Regions from separate parts of the Streptomyces sp. NPDC002602 genome, predicted to be linked through region 1. Evidence: riboswitches for the same ligand, from Rfam matches in the RefSeq annotation. Region 1 holds a riboswitch; the other holds the start of a gene.
What was found. Region 1 has a riboswitch for cobalamin ahead of ACFYW3_RS03960 (5-methyltetrahydropteroyltriglutamate--homocysteine S-methyltransferase). Riboswitches for the same ligand answer to the same signal wherever they lie in the genome.
Positions count from the first base shown of each region.

Region 2: it holds a riboswitch for cobalamin, as region 1 does, so the genes downstream of both, ACFYW3_RS21320 (energy-coupling factor ABC transporter permease) here and ACFYW3_RS03960 (5-methyltetrahydropteroyltriglutamate--homocysteine S-methyltransferase) in region 1, are expected to answer to the same signal.

Region 1 covers NZ_JBIAQX010000001.1:981,168-984,561, reverse strand. The annotation lists gene ACFYW3_RS03965 (cytochrome P450) at 1-871, shown strand, start outside; partial or broken gene ACFYW3_RS03960 (5-methyltetrahydropteroyltriglutamate--homocysteine S-methyltransferase) at 958-1,380, opposite strand; cobalamin riboswitch at 1,551-1,776, opposite strand; gene ACFYW3_RS03955 (3-hydroxybutyryl-CoA dehydrogenase) at 1,924-2,808, opposite strand; gene aceB (malate synthase A) at 2,805-3,394, opposite strand, start outside.
Region 2 covers NZ_JBIAQX010000007.1:262,101-265,494, reverse strand. The annotation lists gene ACFYW3_RS21335 (ATP-binding cassette domain-containing protein) at 1-111, opposite strand, end outside; gene cbiQ (cobalt ECF transporter T component CbiQ) at 108-857, opposite strand; gene ACFYW3_RS21325 (energy-coupling factor ABC transporter substrate-binding protein) at 861-1,202, opposite strand; gene ACFYW3_RS21320 (energy-coupling factor ABC transporter permease) at 1,199-1,903, opposite strand; cobalamin riboswitch at 1,932-2,129, opposite strand; gene ACFYW3_RS21315 (flavodoxin family protein) at 2,269-2,982, shown strand; gene ACFYW3_RS21310 (hypothetical protein) at 3,216-3,394, opposite strand, start outside.

The DNA of each region.
Region 1 (3,394 bases):
CGACTACGCCAAGCAACTGCCGCTGTTCGTGTTCAACGAACTCTTCGGCTGCCCCGCCGACATCGGCGACCGCGTTCTGTTCGGCATCACCGGCATGTTCGACGGAGTCAACGCGGAGCGGGCCGCCGAGGTGCTGTACGGAGCCGTCGGTGAACTGGTGGCGCTCAAGCGCGCCCAGCCGGGCGAGGACGTCACCTCGTGGCTGATGCAGCACGAGGCGAAGCTGAACGACGAGGAGATGGTCCATCAGCTCGCCCTGTTGTTGGCGGCGGGCAGCGAACCGCTGCGGAACCTGATCGGCAACACCTTGCACCGTCTGCTCACCCACGACGCGTACGCCCACAAGGGCGGCCTGATCGACGAGGCCATCGACGACACGTTGTGGGAGAACCCTCCCCTGCAGAATCTCGCGCCCCACTACCCGGCCTCCGACATGGAGTTCGCCGGGCAGAAGGTGCAGGCCGGCGATCTGATGCTGGTCAGTTTCGCGGCCGCCAACACCGGGCCGGCCCTGGCGGCCGCGCGTCAGGCCGGCAGCAACCGGGCCCATCTGGCGTGGAGCGCGGGCCCGCACGCCTGCCCGTCGAAGGAGCCCGCCCGGCAGATCACCGTCACCGCCATCGAGAACCTCTTCAACCGGCTCCCGGACGTCGAGCTCTCCGTGCCGGAGGACAGCCTGGTGTGGCGCCCGGGTCCGTTCAACCGCGGCCTCGCCACGCTGCCCACCAGGTTCACGCCGTTCGAGACGGTCCGCGAGAACGCGCCGCGGGCGCGGGCCGGTGCGTCCACGAGCCACGACACGACCGTGGCCGGCCACCGGCGTGAACACAGCGGAAAATGGAGCCAGTTCCTCAACTGGCTCACCAGGTGATCAAGTCCACTCCGACCGGCCTTCCCGCCGCCGCATGAGCGTTCCTCCTCAAGGGTAGTGAGCATCGCGTTGTTCGATGTCACTTACGAGGCAAAGACGGTGTCGGGCCCGAGTTCGGGGACCAGGTGGTGGTAGTTGGTGTCGAACCACTTGGTCATCTCCAGCGGGGCCACGTCCTGTGTGCCGCGCGCCATCGCGAAGTAGCCGTCGAGCGGATCGGCCGACACGGCCGTCCGGTGGCGGGCGGGGATCGCGCCGACCATGACCGTGGTGTCCAGGACGTGGTCGTAGTACGAGAAGTCGCCGGTCGGAACCTCGGTGATGCCGGCTTCGGCCAGTTGGGCCCAGTTGGTCCGGCGCAGGTCCCGGGCGGTCTGCCGGAGGGTGTCCGCGGTGACGCGGCCCTTCCAGTAGCCCTCGATGGCCTTCTTCAGTTCGCGGTTCTGGCCCTGCCTGGGGTAGCCGTACACGGTGGCCCGTACTGCCGCGGCTGCGGACTCGGTGGTCACGGAACTCTCCTTCGCGAGCTTGTCTCCATGGACCCGGTGAGGGCCGAAGGCGCGAAGGGTGCCGGAACGGGCGGACCGCCGGGGCCGCGTACGTCCGTGTACGCGACGGGGAGGTTCCGCCTGAAGCACGCCGACCCGCCCACGAGGTCACCGGGAAACCGGGCGCGGTCGATCGCGCTCGGGCAACGGGCAGGTCTTCGGACTCGCGGGCACGCCTGCCGGTCTCCCGGCGGGCACCTACTGGCCGTCGCTTCCCAGGACCGGTTCCGGTCCCAGTGCGTATGACGGCGGTCGTTCCCGCTCACCGCTGCGGGGCAGTCCCGGATTCCCACCGGGTTCCCTCTTGCGACGCATCCCGCCTGGCGGACGGGGCGAACCAGCTGCGAGGCCCACACTAGGTCGACCGCCCGGTGAATGAACACGGCTTCCCACATGTCGGACGGTGAAATGAGACACGGTGGGGGTGCGGCGACACCACTCGCCACACCCCCACCGTCGTGCGTGCCTCCGGCGCACCCTCAGCCCGGAGACCTGCCGGGGCCCTCAGCCCCGGCCGTATGTGTGGAACCCGCGGCCGCTCTTGCGGCCCAGCAGCCCCGCCTGCACCATCCGCTGGAGCAGCGGGGGCGGGGCGTACAGGGGTTCCTTGAACTCCTCGTACAGCGACTCGGCGATCGCGGCGACGGTGTCCAGACCAATCAGGTCGGCCAGTTTGAGCGGTCCCATGGGGTGGGCGCAGCCGAGTTCCATGCCGGCGTCCACGTCGGTGGCGCTCGCGAACCCGGATTCGGCCATGCGGATGGCCGAGAGGAGGTAGGGGACGAGCAGCGCGTTGACGACGAAGCCGGCCCGGTCCTGGGAGCGGACGGTCGTCTTGCCGAGGGCGTCGCGGGCGAAGGCCTCGACCGAGGCGAGGGTGTCCGCCGAGGTGTGCAGGGAGGACACCACCTCGACGAGCGGCAGGACGGGCACGGGGTTGAAGAAGTGCAGGCCCACCACCCGGTCCGCGCGGCCGGTGACCATGCCCAACCGCATGATCGGGATGGCCGAGGTGTTCGTGGCGAGGATGGCCCGCGGGTCTGCGACGAGCTTGTCGAGGGCGGTGAAGATCTCCGTCTTGGCCTCGGGGTTCTCGGTGACGGCCTCGATGACGAGTTGCCGGTCGGCGAGGTCCTCCAGGTCGCCGGTGAACACCAGTCGGGCCAGGGCGTCCTCGGCGGTGATCCGGTCGAGCTTTCCGCGTTGGACGGCGCGTTCCAGGGAGACGGCGACGCGTTCGCGGGCGGCTCGGGCGGCGACGGAGTCCGCCTCGGCCACCACAGTGTCGAGGCCGGCGCGGGCGCAGACCTCGGCGATGCCGGCGCCCATCCGGCCGCCGCCGACGACCCCGACGCGTTGGATCCGGGGCGCTGCCGCGGGGGCGTTCACGCGTTCACCCGCACGGCGGCGACGCGGACGAGGTGGCGGGTGTAGGCCTCGGGGGTGAAGAAGGCGGGGAGCCGCACGGACAGCGCGGTGTCCACGAAGACCTCCCGGGCTTCGAGGACCAGCGCGCGGGGGTCCTCGGCCTCCAGGGCAGCGCATTCGGCGTCGAGGAACTCGACGACCGTTCCCCGGTCCACCCGGTCGTGGCGCAGCCACTGCCAGATCTGGACTCGGGCGATCTCGGCGGTCGCGGCGTCCTCCATCAGGCCGCCCAGGGCGACGGCGCCGCTGCCGCGCAGCCAGGCGTCGAAGTAGCGCAGGGCGACGGCGACGTTGGAGCGGATGCCGTCGGGGGTCGGCGGGGCGGCGATCCTGCGGACGGACAGCAGGTCGGCGGCGGTGACGTCGACGTCCTCGCGGGTGCGGTCCAGTTGGTTCGGTCGGTCCCCGAGGACACCGTCGAAGACCTCGCGGCAGACGGGGACAAGGCCGGGGTGGGCGACCCAGGAGCCGTCGAAGCCGTCCTCGGCCTCCCGTTCCTTGTCGAGGCGGACCTTGGCGAGCGCGGCGGCGTTGGCGTCCGCGTCCC
Region 2 (3,394 bases), on a different contig from region 1:
CAGCAGGACCAGCGCCCGGCCCTCGACGATGCCGAAGTCCACGCCGGAGAGGACCGCGGGCCCGTCCTCGTACGCGTAGCCCGCGCCGGCCAGTTCCACCAACGGGTTCACAGGTACAGCCCCTTCAGGGTGAGAGTCACGGTGATCAGGGCCGCCAGCAGCGCCCCGGACGCGGCCAGGAACCGCCACGACAGCGTGGCCGGCGGCACCAGCACCCGCAGGGCGCCGTCGTAACCACGCCCCGCCAGCCCCTCCTGGAGCCGCGCGGCGCGGTCGAAGGCCCGTACGAACGAGGTCGCCGCCAGCCCGGCCAGCGAACGCCACACCGCCGCCCGGCCCGTGTGTCCGAGCCGGGCCGCCTGGGCGCGGCGGACCTGGGCCATCGAGTCCAGCAGCAGGAAGCCGATCCGGTACATGACCAGGGCCACGTCCACCACCGGCGCCGGCACCCCGGCCCGCACGAGCCGGGGCAGCACGTCCGACACCGGGGTGGTGAAGGCGAACAGCAGCACCCCGAGGGAGGCCGCGGAGGTGCGCAACAGCAGCTCGGCCGCGTGCCGGGGCCCGTCGGGGGCCCACGACACCAGCCCCGCCGGACCGCCCACCGCGAACAGCAGCGGAAGCGCCCCGGTGAAGCAGAAACCGAGCGGGATCCGGAAGGCCCGCCACAGTTGGCGCCCGGCCACCCCGGCGGGCCCGAGCAGCACCACCAGGGTGGCCGCCGCGACGAGCGGGCCCCCGGGCCAGGGCGGCAGGGCCACGGCCGTGACCGTCAGCCCGAGCCCCAACAGGGCCTTCTCCAGCGGATGGCGGCGGCGCCAGCGACTGCCGTGCGCCGCCACGTCGATCGGCAGCACCGCCTACGACTCCGCGGGGCCGGCCGGGCCACCGGTCGCGCCCGCTTGGGCGAGGCCCTGACGCCGACCCTTGCGGACGCCGAAGTAGTACGCGAGCACGCCCGCGCCCAGCGCCGCCTGAAGGGCGAACAGGGCCGACTCGATCTCCCCGGACGGGGGCTCGTACAGCGGCGAGAACCACGGCTCGTAGTCCGGCTTCAGCTCGGTGATGGCCGCCTCCGCCTGCGCGTCGGCGCCCGCGAACGGCTCCTCCTTGCCCTCGCCCAGACCCAGCGCGAGCGGGAGCACGGCCAGCGCCGCCACCAGGAGCAGCAGCACCGTGTTGATCTTCGCGTTCCTGGTCATCGGACCGCCGCCTCCTCCTGCTTGGTCCCGGTACGGGCCGTCAGCCTCGCGACGCCCAGCCGGACCAGGTCCGACTTGCTCGACTGCATCAGCAGCCGCATGACGAGGACGGTCAGCAGGCCCTCGCTGACGGCCAGCGGGATCTGGGTGACGGCGAAGATGCCGCCGAACTTGGCGAGCGCCCCGAGGAAGCCGGTGCCCGGGTCGGGGAAGGCCAGCGCCAACTGGACACTGGTCACGCAGTAGGTGACGAGGTCGGCGAAGAACGCGCCGAAGAAGACGGTCACCATCAGCGGCAGATCGAACCTCTTGAGCAGCCGGTAGACCCCGTAGCCCGCCCAGGGCCCGGCGATGGCCATGGAGAAGACGTTCGCGCCGAGCGTGGTCAGGCCGCCGTGCGCCAGCAGCAGCGCCTGGAAGAGCAGGGTGATCGTGCCGAGCACCGCCATGATCGGCGGGCGGAACAGGATCGCCCCGAGCCCGGTGCCGGTGGGGTGGGAACAACTGCCCGTCACCGAAGGGATCTTCAGGGCGGACAGTACGAAGGTGAACGCACCGGACGCGCCGAGCAGCAGCGTGCTCTCGGGGTTGGCCTTCACCTCGCGGGTGAGGGCGCGCACACCGTGCACGACAAAGGGAGCGGACGCGGCGCCCCAGGCGACCGCGTGCAAGGGGGGCAGAAACCCCTCGGCTATATGCATGAGTAAGGAGACCTCTCCAGCACCTCGTGGATGGACGACGTGCCCTGGCCGGTCTCCTGGCTCACGGGTACTGATGCCCTGACTCCGCCTTCCCGGGGCCGTGCGGTCTCCCGCGCGGGCCCAGTGGCTTCCCGCAGGGGAGTGGAGCCGGACTTCCCGATCACAGTGGCGAGGGCCGCACCGGTTTTCCACCGGTTTCCCGAACACCAAGGCCCGCTGACCCTAGTCGGCCGCGCGGACCCGTAACAACCCGGCCCCACCCCCGAGGCCCCCGCCCACCCGCTCCGACCAGGGCCGATCCGGGCGGCCCCCCGGACGGGCGCGGCCCGCTGGCGCACCCGTCCCGGCCCGCGCAGGGTGGGGGAGTGGCCGACGAACACGACTACTCAGACCTCAGCGCCGTCTACGTCAACTGCACGCTCAAGCGCTCGCCGGAGACCAGCAACACCGAGGGGCTGATCTCCAGGAGCCGTGCGGTGATGGAGGCGGCCGGCGCCCGGACCTCACTGATCCGGGCGGTCGACCACGACATCGCCACCGGTGTCTGGCCCGACATGACCGAGCACGGCTGGGAGAGCGACCAGTGGCCCGTCCTCTACAGCCAGATCATGGACGCCGACGTCCTCGTGCTGTGCGGGCCGATCTGGCTCGGCGACAACAGCTCCGTGATGAAGCGGGTCATCGAGCGGCTCTACGCCTGCTCCTCGATCCTGAACGACCGGGGCCAGTACGCCTACTACGGCAGGGTCGGCGGCGCGCTGATCACCGGCAACGAGGACGGCGTCAAACACTGCGCCATGAACGTCCTCTACAGCCTCCAGCACCTCGGCTACGCGATCCCGCCACAGGCCGACGCGGGCTGGATCGGCGAGGCCGGGCCCGGACCCTCGTACCTCGACCCGGGTTCGGGCGGCCCGGAGAACGACTTCACCAACCGGAACACCACGTTCATGACCTGGAACCTGATGCACCTGGCCGCCCTGCTCAAGCGGGCCGGCGGCATCCCCGCACACGGGAACCAACGCTCGGAGTGGGACGCCGGCTGTCGCTTCGACTTCCCCAATCCAGAGCACCGCTAGTGCTGTGACCGGAAAGGTTCACCGTGTCACGGCGCCCGGCACGGCACCTCGCCGCGTTGTCGGACCGCTCAGGTACGTCCAGTACGAGAGGCGGTCCTCCGCCTTGCGATGCACCGCACCGGACACCGCGACCCGGCAAACCATTCCGGTCACAGCACTAGGCAGGCGGACGCGAGGGGCCCGGGGCGGCGCACGCCCCGGGCCCCTCGACCGATCGATCCGGGTGTCGGGGTTCAGCAGGTCGCCGGGTGCGGGAAGTCGACGACGAGCCGCTCCGGCGCGTGCAGCACGCTGGTCTTGTAGGTGGGCTTGGTGTCGAAGGCGGCGCCGAAGGTCACGTACCCCTCGTAGTCGCCCGTGTAGGCCACGCCCTTGAGCCTGCTCAGGTTGATCTTCTGCAGGCGGGGCCCCT